One region of the Mesorhizobium sp. B2-9-1 genome, then DNA from elsewhere that is predicted to be linked to it. Evidence: predicted binding sites of a transcription regulator. Region 1 holds the regulator's gene; each other region holds the start of a gene.
What was found. The regulator PhoB, encoded in region 1, activates phosphate uptake and scavenging genes when phosphate is short. The targets are predictions, from matches to a motif close to TGTCATNNANCTGTCAT.

Region 1 (3,250 bases):
ATTCCTCCGGCGGCGAGTTCGGCCACATGATTCACCGCCCGGGCGGGGCGCTTTGCCGCTGCGGCCGCCGCGGCTGCGTCGAGGCCTATGCCGGCAACTATGCGATCTGGCGCAGCGCCATGAAAATGAGCGAGGACGCCGAGCCGGTCGACGTCGGCGACGCCGACATGCGGGCCCTTGCCGCGAAGGCGCGCGAGAGGGACGGCCCCGAACGGGAGGCTTATCGCCGGGCCGGCGAAGCGCTTGGTTTCGGTCTCGGCAGCCTGTTCGCCCTCATCGATCCGGCGCCCGTCGCCATGGTCGGCGTCAGCGCGGCCGCCTTCGACCTGATCGAGCCGGCGCTGCGCGAGGCGATCGCCCAGACCGCCGGCGGCCAGCACTCGGAATCGATCTCCTTCGACACCGAGCCGAACGAGTTGCCGCTGATCCGCGAAGGCTGCGCCATGCGCGCGCTGACTTTCGTCGACCAGGAAATTTTCGCGCCGGGAGGCCAGGCGAGAGCGGGTGCCGCAGGCAAGAACGTGGCCTGAGGCAGCCTTGAAGAGGTCCGGGGACAGCAGCAGACGCTTGAAATTAGCGAAGGCCCCACAGCTTCGTCATTCCAGGGCGGAGCAGGAGCGAAGCTCCGTCGCGGAGACCCTGGAATCCATGCCGTTACCTCACGCGTCGAGCGCAGCGGTGCAAAATTCTGGACCGCCGCGGCGCGTCGACGTCACGGAATGGATCCTCGGGTCTGCGCTGCGTCGCTTCGCTCCTTGCTCCGCCCGTGGATGACGAGGCACAAGCGTCTCGGCTACTCACCAGCGTGGATGCTGGAAGTGCATGGCCCGTCAGGACTGCGGCGCCCTGGGCCTAATCTTCCCTGATCGCGTAACCCGCGCCGCGGATGGTGCGGATGACATCCGGCATGCGGCCGTTGTTGACGGCCTTGCGCAGGCGGCCGACATGGACGTCGACGGTGCGCTCGTCGATATAGATCGTCTCGCCCCAGACATTGTCGAGCAGCTGGCTACGCGAGAAAACCCGGCCGGGGTGGCGCATCATGAATTCGAGCAGGCGGAACTCGGTCGGGCCGAGCCTGATCTCGCTCTTCTTGCGGTAGACGCGATGCGATTCGCGGTCGAGCACGATGTCGCCGACCTTGAGCACGCTGGACAGCACCTCCGGCTTGGCGCGGCGCAGCAGCGCCTTGACGCGCGCCATGAACTCCGGCGTCGAGAACGGCTTGACCAGATAGTCGTCGGCGCCGGTCGAGAGGCCGCGAACACGGTCGCTTTCTTCGCCCCGCGCGGTCAGCATGATGATCGGCAGCCGCTCGGTCTCGGGCCGCATCCTGAGGCGCCGGCAGAGCTCGATGCCGGAAACTGCCGGCACCATCCAGTCGAGCACGAGCAGATCGGGAACGTTTTCCTGAAGGCGGATTTCGGCCTCGTCGCCGCGGGTCACCACTTCGACCTGGTAACCCTCGGATTCGAGATTGTAGCGGAGCAGCACCCCAAGCGGCTCCTCGTCCTCCACCACCATGATGCGTGGCGCGATCATTGGCAGATACCCTTCGTCAGGCCGCCGGCGCCGACATTGTCGTCTCGTCCTGCTTGGGACGATTCGCGGGCAATTGCGTGCCGGTCAGCACATAATAGGCGTTCTCGGCGATGTTGGTCACATGGTCGCCGATGCGCTCGAGATTCTTGGCGCAGAACAGAAGATGCGTGCAAGCGGTGATGTTGCGCGGGTCTTCCATCATGTAGGTCAGGAGCTCGCGGAAGACGGATGTGTATTTGACGTCGATGCGCTCGTCGTCGTTGCGAAGCTTGGCCAGCGCCGTGGCGTCGCCCACCGTATATTCCTGGATCACAGCCTGGACCTGGATCAGTACCAGCTGCGCCATGGAATCGATCGAATGCGTGAGATCGCGCGGCGCGGCGCTGACGCCGACCGAACCGACGCGCTTGGCGATGTTCTTGGCGAGATCGCCGATGCGTTCGAGGTCGCCCGCCATGCGGATCGAGCCGACCACGTTGCGCAGATCATCGGCCATCGGCTGGCGCTTGGCGATCAGCGTGATGGCGCGGTCGTCGAGCTCGCGCTGGCGCGCGTCCATGATGGCATCGTCGGAAACGACGCGCTGCGCCATGGCATTGTCGGTCTCGAGCAGGGCTCTGGTCGAAGCGCCGACCATCGAGCTGGCGAGATCGCCCATGTCGTTTATGAGCCGGCTGATCTGTCTCAGATCCTCGTCGAAAGAAGCGACGGTATGTTCGGCCATGATGATGTCCTCGTATGAGCTCAGCCGAAGCGGCCGGTGATGTAGTCCTGCGTGCGCTTTTCGCGGGGCGAGGTGAAGATCTTCTCGGTCCGGTCGAACTCCACCAGCTCGCCCAGATACATGAACGCCGTCTGCCGCGACACGCGCGCCGCCTGCTGCATGTTGTGGGTGACGATGACGATCGTGTAGTCGGCCTGCAACTCGTCGATCAATTCCTCGATCTTGGCGGTCGACAGCGGATCGAGCGCCGAGGCCGGCTCGTCGAGCAGGATGACCTCCGGCTTCACCGCCACGGTACGGGCGATGCACAGGCGCTGCTGCTGGCCGCCCGAGAGGCTGAGGCCGCTGGCGTTGAGCTTGTCCTTGACCTCGTTCCAGAGTGCGGCGCGCTTCAGCGCCTGCTCGACGCGGCCGTCCATCTCGGCCTTGCTGATCTTCTCATAGAGCCTGACGCCGAAAGCGATGTTCTCGTAGATCGACATCGGGAACGGCGTCGGCTTCTGGAACACCATGCCGATCTTGGTCCTGAGCAGGTTGAGGTCCTGCGAACGGTCGAGGATGTTCTTGCCGTCGAGCAGCACCTGGCCCTCGGCGCTCTGCTTCGGATAGAGCTCGTAGATGCGGTTGAGCACGCGCAGCAGCGTCGACTTCCCGCAGCCCGACGGGCCGATGAAGGCGGTCACGCTGCGCTCGGGCAGGGACAGGTTGATGTCCTTCAGCGCCTTCGACTGGCCATAGTAGAAATTAAGGTTCTTGACCTCGATCTTGGCCTTCTCGACGGTCGTATCGGCTGCGTTCAGGTCGGTGGACAACATCGGTTTCATCTGTCCTCTCTGCGTCCGGTTAGGCTGCGGGCGATGATGCTCAGCCCGAGAACCGTCAGGGTGATTATGAGTGCGCCCGTCCAGGCCAGTTGCTGCCATTCCTCGTAGGGGCTGAGAGCGAACTGGAAGATGGTTACCGGCAGGCTGGCCATCGGCGCAT
Region 2 (3,250 bases), on a different contig from region 1:
GATCCCTGGCGGTGAACTGCTGGTGCCAGTAAGGATAAAGCACCGGCGGCCGGCTGACGACGTTGAGACGCTGCCGTTCGTCCTCGGTGAGCGACAGGCTTGCCGCGGCGAGGTTGTCCTTGAGCTGCGCCTCGTTGCGCGCGCCAATCACCAGCGAGCTTACGGCCGGTCGGCCGAGCAGCCAGGCAAGCGCCACCTGCGCGCCCGAAACGCCGCGTGCCTTGCCGATGAAGTTGAGCACGTCGACAATGCGCCACAGGCGATCCTCATCGCGGATCGGCGGTTCCGTCCAGCCGCCGATCTGGCGCGCAGTCGGGCTGTCGCGATGGTATTTGCCGGAGAGCAGCCCGCCGGCCAGCGGGCTCCAGACGAGCACGCCGAGGCCCTGGTCGAGCGAGATCGGCAGCAATTCATATTCGGCCTCGCGCGCTTCCAGCGTGTAGTGGATCTGCTGAGTGATGAAACGGGCCTGATGGCGGCTGTCGCTGACGGCAAGAGCCTTCATCACCTGCCAGCCCGACCAGTTGGAGCAGCCGATATAGCGGATCTTGCCCTGATTGACCAAGGTGTCGAGCGCCGCGATCGTTTCCTCGACCGGGGTGAGCCCATCCCATTGGTGGACGAAATAGACGTCGATGACGTCGGTCCTGAGCCGCTTCAGGCTCTTTTCGCACTCGCGGATCAGATGATGGCGCGACAGGCCTTCGTCATTGGGGCCGGTGCCGATACGCATGCGCGCCTTCGAGGCGATCAGCACATCGTTCTTGCGCTTACCGCCAAGCGCCTCGCCGATGATCTCTTCCGACAATCCGTTGGAATAGACGTTTGCGGTGTCGATGAGGTTGATGCCGGCATCGATGCAGGTGTCGATTATGCGTTTGGCTTCCGAAAGATCCGAATTGCCGACGGCGGCGAACGGACCGGTGCCGCCGAAGGTCATGGTGCCAAGCGTCAATGTCGAGACTTTCAAGCCGGATCGGCCGAGCGTGCGGTATTCCATGTCGGTCCTCGCAATTTGTTTTGAAGAAGCGCCGTGGCGAGCGCCGGAAAAGAGGCGAGGGATTTGTAGGACAATTCCCGCCGCTTGTCGCCCCGCTATCGATACGCGGTCGATCACATATCTTCCATATCGATGCAACTGCCGGGCGATTGCAATAAAACCGTCATTGCGCCTCTGTATCTCAGTCGGCTTACGGAGTGTCCGGCCGGGGCTTCCGAAGCGGTGATGGCTGACAGGCAGACGGAGCAGCGCGATGAATGAACTGAAACCGAATTCCGGGGCCAAGGACTGGCTGGAGGCCGAGCTCGAGGATACGCTCGACGAGGACTATGAGCTGGAGCTGTCCGAGCCGGCGCTCTCGCTCGAGATCGCCAAGATCTACAAGAAGTCGCATCCGCCCTCCATCGAGCGCATGACCTATTTTCGCGAGCTGCTCAGGCTGCAGTCGGAGCTGATCAAGCTGCAGTCCTGGGTCGCCTACCACAAGAAGAAGCTGGTGGTGGTCTTCGAAGGCCGCGATTCCGCCGGCAAAGGCGGCGTCATCAAGCGCATCACGCAGCGGCTCAATCCGCGCATCGCCCGTGTCGTGGCGTTGCCGGCGCCGACCGAGCGCGAGAAGTCGCAATGGTATTTCCAGCGCTACGTGCCGCATCTGCCCGCGGGCGGCGAGATCGTGCTGTTTGACCGCTCCTGGTATAACCGCTCCGGCGTCGAGCGGGTAATGGGCTTCGCCAATGGGGACCAGGTCGAGGAGTTCTTCCGCGACGTGCCCGAATTCGAGCGCATGCTGGTCCGTTCCGGAATCACCCTGGTAAAATACTGGTTCTCGATCACCGACGAGGAGCAGCAGATGCGCTTCTTGATGCGCATCCACGATCCGATGAAGCAGTGGAAGCTCTCGCCCATGGACCTGCAGTCGCGCGTGCGCTGGGAGCAGTACACCAAGGCCAAGGAAGAGACCTTCGCCCGCACCAACATTCCGGAAGCGCCCTGGTTCATCGTCGAGGGCAACGACAAGAAGCGGGCGCGGCTGAACTGCGTCGATCATCTGTTGCAGCAGATGCCCTATGAGGAGGTTCCGCACGAGGAAATCACGCTGCCGGAGCGCGTCTTCAACCCGCAATATGAACGCCAGGTCCTGCCGCGCGAACTCTACGTGCCCGAGAAGTATTGAGCGCCTTCCTTCTCCCCTTGTGGGAGAAGGTGGATCGGCGCGCAGCGCCGAGACGGAAGGGGTGTTGGAAGAAATGAGGCGGTGACGATTTCCAGCTCGTTGCCAAGCTGGAGCACCTCTCATCCGACCTCGCTTCGCGAGGCCACCTTCTCCCACAAGGGGAGAAGGAGAAGCCTGGCCTACGCCCGCCCAATCATCACATGCGTCGCATCGGAGGTCGCAACCTGTTCCGTGCACTGATACCCCAGCTTCAGCATGTCGAGCCCTGCGAACAGATGCTCCCCTGAGCCGAGCAGGATAGGCGAGATGACCAGATGCATCTCGTCGATCAAGCTCTCCTGCAGATACTGCCGAACGGTCGAGACGCCGCCGCCGACCCGCACATCCTTGCCGCCGGCCGCTGCCTTCGCCTGTTCGAGCGCCGAATGGATGCCGTCAGTAACGAAGTAAAAAGTCGTGCCGCCTTCCATCTCGATCGGTGCGCGTTTGTGGTGCGTCAGCACGAAAGTCGGAACATGATAGGGCGGGTTGTCGCCCCACCAGCCTTTCCAGTTGTCGTCCGGCCATTCGCCACGGCTCGGCGCGAACATGTTGCGGCCGAGGATCCACGCGCCGACATTCTCGAAGCTGCGGACCGCAAAATCGTTGTCGGTATCCGTGGTCCCGCCATCCTTGCCGATCATCTGGTGGAAAGAGCGGGTCTTGATCATCCATTTGTGCAGATTTTCGCCGCCGACGCCCAGCGGTGTGTCGAGGCTTTGGTCGGGACCGGCGCCGTAACCGTCGAGCGACAAGGTGAAAGCGTTGACACGCAACTTGGACATGACTGCCTCCTAGACCAGTTGTAATTTGAAATCAGTCTTTGGAGTAGCTTGACTGATTGCGAAATGCAAGCGGTATTTTCTGGCACCATCGAGTCGGGCATTGTCGGGATCGTCGCAGGAATGGTAGCTGCCCGGGAATATTGGTGCGAAAGGCGGTAAGGGATGCCGTCGCAATTTTCGTCGAGAAACGCGATTAGCTGGGCAACTCTCGGTCGGCTGCATCAAGGATGCGTTCAATGGCAACGCGTAGCG
Region 3 (3,250 bases), on a different contig from region 1:
CCTCGACGTCAAGGGCGGCAAGCAGGCGGCCTTTGCCTTCCAGAACGCGCTCGACATCGTGCTGATCTCGAACAATCTCGGTGACGCCAAGAGCCTGGTCACCCATCCGGCGACGACGACGCACAAGAACCTGAGCGACGAGGCCCGCGCCGAGCTCGGCATCGGGCCAGGCACGCTGAGGCTTTCGGTTGGTCTGGAAGACACCGACGATCTGCTGGAAGATGTCGAACAGGCGCTGAAGGCAGCAAAAATAGAAGGCTGAGAACGCCGCGGCCGGAGCCTTCCAGAGCCGCAATTCCGGACGGAAAACCGTTTCACACTTTTCCTGGAATTGCTCTAGGCGAGCTCCTCCAGCTCGGTCATCGCCTTGGTGCGGATGGTCATGGCATTGCCGCGCCATTCGACGGCACCGCCGAACCAGGCGCGCGCCCAGATGGCGGGCAGCAGGGCATCGCGCACGATCATCGCGGTGACGCTGCGCGGCGACAGGTACCAGCCCTTCGCAAAGGCCAGCAGCCATTCCGGCAGGTAGGCGATCGCCAGCACGCCAAAGGCCGTCGTAGGCAGGCTGACGCCGGCGCTTGCCGCGGCGATCAGCGCCAGCAGCAGCGGCACCGCAGCGCCAGTCAGGATCTCCGGCGCGAAGAACAGCGGAAAGGTCACCCGGCGCAGCCGCGCCCAGCGCGCTTGGCGCGACCAGATCTCGGCGAAGCTGCGCAGTCCAAGCGGCTGCTCGAATGGCGAGGCGACGAGGTTGACGTTGAGCCCCAGGCCGTTGACCAGCTTGGTGGCCGCCGCGTCCTCGGCGATCTCGGCGGCCAAGGCCTGGATGCCGCCATTGGCGTCGAGCATCGGCTTGTTCCACAGCATGCTCTTGCCCTGGGCGAAGCCAAGGCCAAGCGCCTCGCCGGCATACTGCCAGCGCGCCTGCAGCGTGTTGAGGAAGGCGCATTCGACTTCGGCCCAAAACCCGTCTGGCCGCGAGCCGATCGGCGTCGAGCAGACGAGGCCGGTATCCGGCCGCCATGCCGCCATCAGGTGCTGGACATAGTCTCTCGGCATCAGCACGTTGGAATCGGCGAGGATCACCCAATCGTGTCGCGCCGCCTGCCAGCCCTTGACGCAGTTGTTGAGCTTGGGATTGGCGCTGACGCGATCGTCGCCGATCAGCAGCCGCGCAGGAATTTTGGGGTGGCGCGCGATCGCCGCATCGATCAGTTTGACCACCGGGTCTTCGGCATGCGCGACGCAGAAGATCAGCTCGTAGCGCGGCCAATCGAGCGAGAAGGCGCGCTGCAAGGTCTCCGGCGTGAACGGCTCGACGCCACGCGACGGCACGATGATGGAGACCTGCGGCCGCGCGCTGGGGAGCGGCGCGATGACATGCCGCCGCTTCAGCCGCGACGAGGCGAGCAGGATGCTGGCGAGATTGAAGGAAAGAAGCGCTGACGAAGCCAGGCCGGCTGCGATAGTCAGTTCCATCGAGATCTGGTCACTCCCGATAGAGAGTTTCACCGTTTCACGCAAACGGCGACCCACTCCATCTCCTTGTTTTCACGCGATTCCTGACGGAAGGCTACGGCGAAGGCGCCGAGCCTAACCGCTCGCGCTTTTCCTGGAATTGCTTTAGGCCGCACGCGACCGTTTCAACTGTTACAGAGCGTCCGAGTCGCCCGGCGCGGTTTGTGCACACCAACATTGTCATGTGTCACTTAAATGACATTGTTTTTCGGCACCTGCGCTTACAAGGCTGGCAGGATGGTCGGCGCTGCCTCTATCAAGAGCGGAGCGTGGCATATTTTCCGCGGCGGCAACCGGAGTGGCCCATGTATCGCGCAGTTACGCGCAACATCGAAGTGCTGGTCAGGCCCTTCTATCTGGAGGACCGCTCCGATCCGTCCGAGAACCGCTATGTCTGGGGCTATCAGGTGACGATCGACAACCGCTCCGACGAGTTCGTGCAGCTTGTGTCGCGCTACTGGCATATCACCGACGGCCAGGGCCGGGTCGAGGAGGTGCGCGGCGCCGGCGTGGTCGGCGACCAGCCGGAACTCAATCCCGGCGACAGCTACCAGTACACCTCGGGCTGCCCGCTCTCGACGCCATCAGGCATCATGGTCGGCCACTACACGATGCGCAACGGCCGCGGCGAGACGTTCGATATCGCCATTCCGGCTTTCTCGCTCGATATGCCGGGGACAAGGCGCACGGTGAATTAGGCGTCGGCGACAGCCTCTTTCTCCCCGTTTTACGGGGAGAAATGCCCGGCAGGGCAATGAGGGGCAGCGCCGGGCTTCTGAGATTTTCCTTGAGGCGGACGACCGCGTCGCCAGCGTGTCGCTATGATCGCCAACGTTGGCGCCGCCCCTCATCCGCCCTTCGGGCACCTTCTCCCGTGGAACGGGGAGAAGGAACAGGGCGTCACTCCTTCGCGAATTCGGCCGGGTCGAAGTCGTATTGGGTCGAGCAGAACTCGCAGGCGACATGGATGCCGCCCTCTTCGGTCGATTCCTTGATCTCCTCAGCCGAAAAGCCTTCGAGAATGCCGCGGATCTTGTCGCGCGAGCAGGAGCACTGGTCGGCGACAGGGACGCCGCGGAAAACGCGCACGCCATGTTCGTGGAACAGCCGGTAGAGCAATCGCTCGGCGCCCACCGTCGGGTCGATCAGCTCGGTCGGCTCGATGGTGCCGAGCAGCGCCAGCAACTCCTGCCAGGAATTGTCGGCCGGATGGTCCGCGACGTCACGCGGATCGCCGTCGCCGCCGGAAATATCGGGAACGCGCATGCGCTCCGGCGATTGCGGCAGGAATTGCGCCAGAATGCCACCGGCGCGCCACTGCTCGCGCGCGCCGGCCGGGCCGGGCGTGACCAGCTTGGCGACCGACATCTTGATATCGGTCGGGATCTGCTCCGACTGCCGGAAATAGGTGCGCGCGGCGTCCTCCAGCGAGGTGCCGTCGAGCTGGACGATGCCTTGGTAGCGCTGCGTATGCGCGCCCTGGTCGATCGTCAAGGCCAAGACGCCGTCGCCGAGCAGCGCCTGCTGCGAGGTCTCGCCGGCGGCGGTTAGCGCCTGCAGCCGGTCGGCATCGAAGCGCGCATAGGCGCGCAGCGCATGCGGCGTGGTGAAATCGGCCACCAGCATGTCGACCGGACCGTCGGTGCGGGTCTGCAGAATAAACTTGCCTTCGAACTTCAGCGAAGTGCCGAGCAGCACGGTGAGCACGCAGGCTTCCGCCAGCAGGCGG
Region 4 (3,250 bases), on a different contig from region 1:
CCTCGTCTCGCGAGCGCTGGACTTTGCTCCGCCTTGGCTTTGATCTGGCCATATCGCACCTATGATAGGTTCGGTCGTCCTAGCCAAGCGCCGCCAGCGCGGCCTCGACCTCTGCCGCCGTGCCGACGGCGGACGTGGCGATGTCGCGGTTGATGCGGCGCGCCAGGCCCGACAGCACCTTGCCTGCGCCGACTTCATAGAGGCTCGCGACGCCGTGGGCGCCAAACCACTCCACCGTCTCGCGCCAGCGCACGCGGGCGATCACCTGCTCGACCAAGCGGCGGGCGATCTCATCGGGGTCGCTGGTCGGGGTTACGGTGACGTTCGAGACGATCGGAACCACCGGCACGGATTTCGCGACACCGGCCAGCGCCTCGCGCATGATGTCGGCGGCCGGCGTCATCAGCGCCGAATGAAAGGGGGCGGAAACCTGCAGCATCAGCGCTCGCTTGGCGCCTTTTTCGGTGCACAGCTTCGCCGCCTGCTCGACCGCCGGCCTGGCGCCGGAGATCACCAGCTGGCCGCCGCCATTGTCGTTGGCGACCTGGCAGACGGAGCCGTTGCCGGCCTCGCGAGCTGCCTCGGCGCAAGCGGCCTCGACGTCGGCCTGTTCCAGCCCGATGATCGCGGCCATGGCGCCCTCGCCGGCCGGCACAGCCGCCTGCATGGCGTTGCCGCGCGTCCGAAGCAGCCGCGCCGCGTCGCCGACCGAAACAAAGCCGGCGGCGGCAAGCGCGGAATATTCACCAAGCGAATGGCCGGCGACATAGGCCACCTTGTCCTTCAAAGAGAAGCCGCGCGCTTCGAGCGCGCGCATCGCCGCCAGCGACACCGCCATCAGCGCAGGCTGGGCATTGGCGGTCAGCGTCAGCCGCTCTTCCGGTCCTTCCCAGATGAGTTTCGACAGTTTTTCGCCGAGCGCTGCGTCCACTTCCTCGAAGACGCGGCGCGCTTCGGGGAATGCATCGGCGAGGTCCTTGCCCATGCCGACGGCCTGGCTGCCCTGTCCCGGAAAGGTGAATGCGACGGCCATTTGAGGTCTCTCCAGAGGCTGGTTTTGTCTGCCTCTGGCGCAAGGCGGACAGCCAAGTCAAGCCCGCAGGCGTCTCTTCGGCCCGCATTTCAGCCGCAAGAACCGGCTGACTCCCCTGTTCCAAAAGGCCTTTTTGGCGATCACACCTGATGAAAACCGCTCACGTTTAGTTTGCTGGCTCTTCTTATTTCCGCCACAGGCGCTAGCTTTGCGTGACATTTCGATGACAGTGGCGTGACGCGAGTGGAAGACGCGTGACAAGGGCCGGGGAAGCAAAGTGGCAAGGATCAGGAAAGGCGCGGCCAAACCCGCGCCGCAATTTTTGGAAGACGATCCGTCCACCGGCTATTTGCCGGGACGAGCCTGGCCGACCGTACGCTACGGGCTGTCGACGCTTCTTGCCTCAGCCCTGCTCGTCTTCGCGATCGAGCTGATCGTACGCGGCGATTTCTTCGGCACAGTCGATTTCTTCATGCAGCCCTTCAAGCCCGGCTGGACCACCATCATCGTCTTCGCCCTGGTGCTGCTCGGACTGGACGCCATACTCGGCCGCAGCCACCAGAGCCTGATGATCGTGGCGCCGCTGACGCTGGCGCTGGCCTTTGTCGGCCACCAGAAATCGCGCTATCTCGGCGACCCGCTCTATCCCACGGATTTCCTGTTCGCCCGCCAGATCGTGGCGCTGATGCCGCTCCTGGTGCGCGAGCGGCCGTGGACGGCCGTCATGCTGGCGGTCGGCATCGTCGGCGGTCTGACGCTGCTCGTCTACGGCTGGCGGACCTGGCGCCGGCGGGTGCCGATCCTCAGCCGCAAGGGCCGCCTGGCGCGGCTGGCGCTTGCCGTGCCGCTGCTCGCCTTCTTCGTCTCGATCATGGACTACGCCACCTTCTCGTGGACGCGCGACCGGCTGCAGATCATCCCGATCATGTGGGACCAGAAGGAGAATTACGCCTCCAACGGCTTTGCGCTGGCCTTCGCGATGAACGTGCCGATGGCGCATGTCGCGGCGCCGCCCGGCTATTCCGAGAAGACGATGGCCGCGATCCAGCGCCCCGACGTCGCCGCTTCCGTGCCGGACGAGAAGCCGGATATCGTGGTGGTGATGAGCGAATCCTTCTGGGATCCGACGCACCTGCCCGGCGTCACCATCAAGCCCGACCCGATCCCGACGGTCAGGGCGTTGCGCTCCGGCTCGATGTTCTCGCCCGAGTTCGGCGGCATGACCGCCAATATCGAGTTCGAGGCGCTGACCGGCTTTTCCAACGCCTTCCTGCCGGCCGGCTCGATCCCCTATCAGCAATATGTGCGCACCCCGACCCCGTCGCTGGCGACCTTCCTGAAGAGCCAGGGCTACCGGGCGCGCGCCATCCATCCCGGCACCAACTGGTTCTGGAACCGCGGCGCCGTCTATGCCGATTTCGGCTTCAACGACTTTCGCTCCGAAGAGACGCTGCCGCCGATGGAAAAGCGCGGGCCGCTGGCTTCCGACGCGGCGATGACCGACGAGATCATCCGCGAGGCCGACGCCAGCGACGATCCGGTGTTCCTGTTCGCCGTCAGTCTGCAGAACCACGGTCCTTACGAGCCCTACCGCTACTACAACCCGACGCATTCGATCGGCGCGCCGATCAGTTCCTGGGCGCGGGAATCGCTGCTTTCCTATGCCGAGGGGTCGGCCGACGCCGACCGCGGCCTGCAGCGCCTGATCGACTGGGCGAAGGCCCGCCAGCGGCCGACCATCATCGCCTTCTTCGGCGACCATCTGCCGCCGCTCGGACCCGTCTATGTCGAGACCGGCTTCCTCAAGGACAATGTCGCGCCGCGCAAGGAGCCGGCGGTCGCCGCGCTCGAACACCACGATACGCCTTTGGTCATCTGGTCGAACCGCTCCGGTCCGGTCGAGAACATCGGCTCGGTGAGCCCGGCCTTCCTGCCCTACCATATCCTGACCACGGCAGGCATCAGCCACCCCTATTACACTGGCTTCCTCGGCGCGCTGCGCGAACACTATCGGGTGGTCGACCGCAACCTGCTCCTGTCGCCCGTGGGCGAAGCAACGCCGGATTGGGCGAGGCAGAAGCAGATCGATCCGAAGATCAACGATTTCCGGCTCATCCAATACGACATGATGTTCGGCAAGCGGCTCTCGGCGCCCGACTTCTTCCCCGAGACAGTGAGCAGGCTGGTCGCGCATACGAGCTGAGCTGAGCGGCGGTC

Region 2: a site for PhoB is predicted at 1,151-1,167, ahead of ppk2 (polyphosphate kinase 2). Genes of this name have one in related genera too.
Region 3: a site for PhoB is predicted at 1,706-1,722, ahead of FJW05_RS07020 (ceramide glucosyltransferase). Genes of this name have one in related genera too.
Region 4: a site for PhoB is predicted at 1,246-1,262, ahead of FJW05_RS23350 (LTA synthase family protein). Genes of this name have one in related genera too.

What each region holds. Positions count from the first base shown of each region.
Region 1 is NZ_VFTP01000006.1:201,380-204,629, forward strand. It holds gene FJW05_RS14490 (ROK family protein) at 1-530, shown strand, start outside; gene phoB (phosphate regulon transcriptional regulator PhoB) at 853-1,542, opposite strand; gene phoU (phosphate signaling complex protein PhoU) at 1,559-2,266, opposite strand; gene pstB (phosphate ABC transporter ATP-binding protein PstB) at 2,287-3,090, opposite strand; gene pstA (phosphate ABC transporter permease PstA) at 3,087-3,250, opposite strand, start outside.
Region 2 is NZ_VFTP01000008.1:35,592-38,841, reverse strand. It holds gene FJW05_RS16305 (aldo/keto reductase) at 1-1,000, opposite strand, end outside; gene ppk2 (polyphosphate kinase 2) at 1,254-2,174, shown strand; gene FJW05_RS16295 (dihydrofolate reductase family protein) at 2,354-2,998, opposite strand; gene FJW05_RS16290 (HepT-like ribonuclease domain-containing protein) at 3,192-3,250, opposite strand, start outside.
Region 3 is NZ_VFTP01000002.1:588,307-591,556, reverse strand. It holds gene FJW05_RS07025 (O-succinylhomoserine sulfhydrylase) at 1-262, shown strand, start outside; gene FJW05_RS07020 (ceramide glucosyltransferase) at 337-1,482, opposite strand; gene apaG (Co2+/Mg2+ efflux protein ApaG) at 1,827-2,219, shown strand; gene FJW05_RS07010 (Hsp33 family molecular chaperone) at 2,422-3,250, opposite strand, start outside.
Region 4 is NZ_VFTP01000018.1:48,812-52,061, forward strand. It holds gene fabD (ACP S-malonyltransferase) at 80-1,033, opposite strand; gene FJW05_RS23350 (LTA synthase family protein) at 1,311-3,236, shown strand.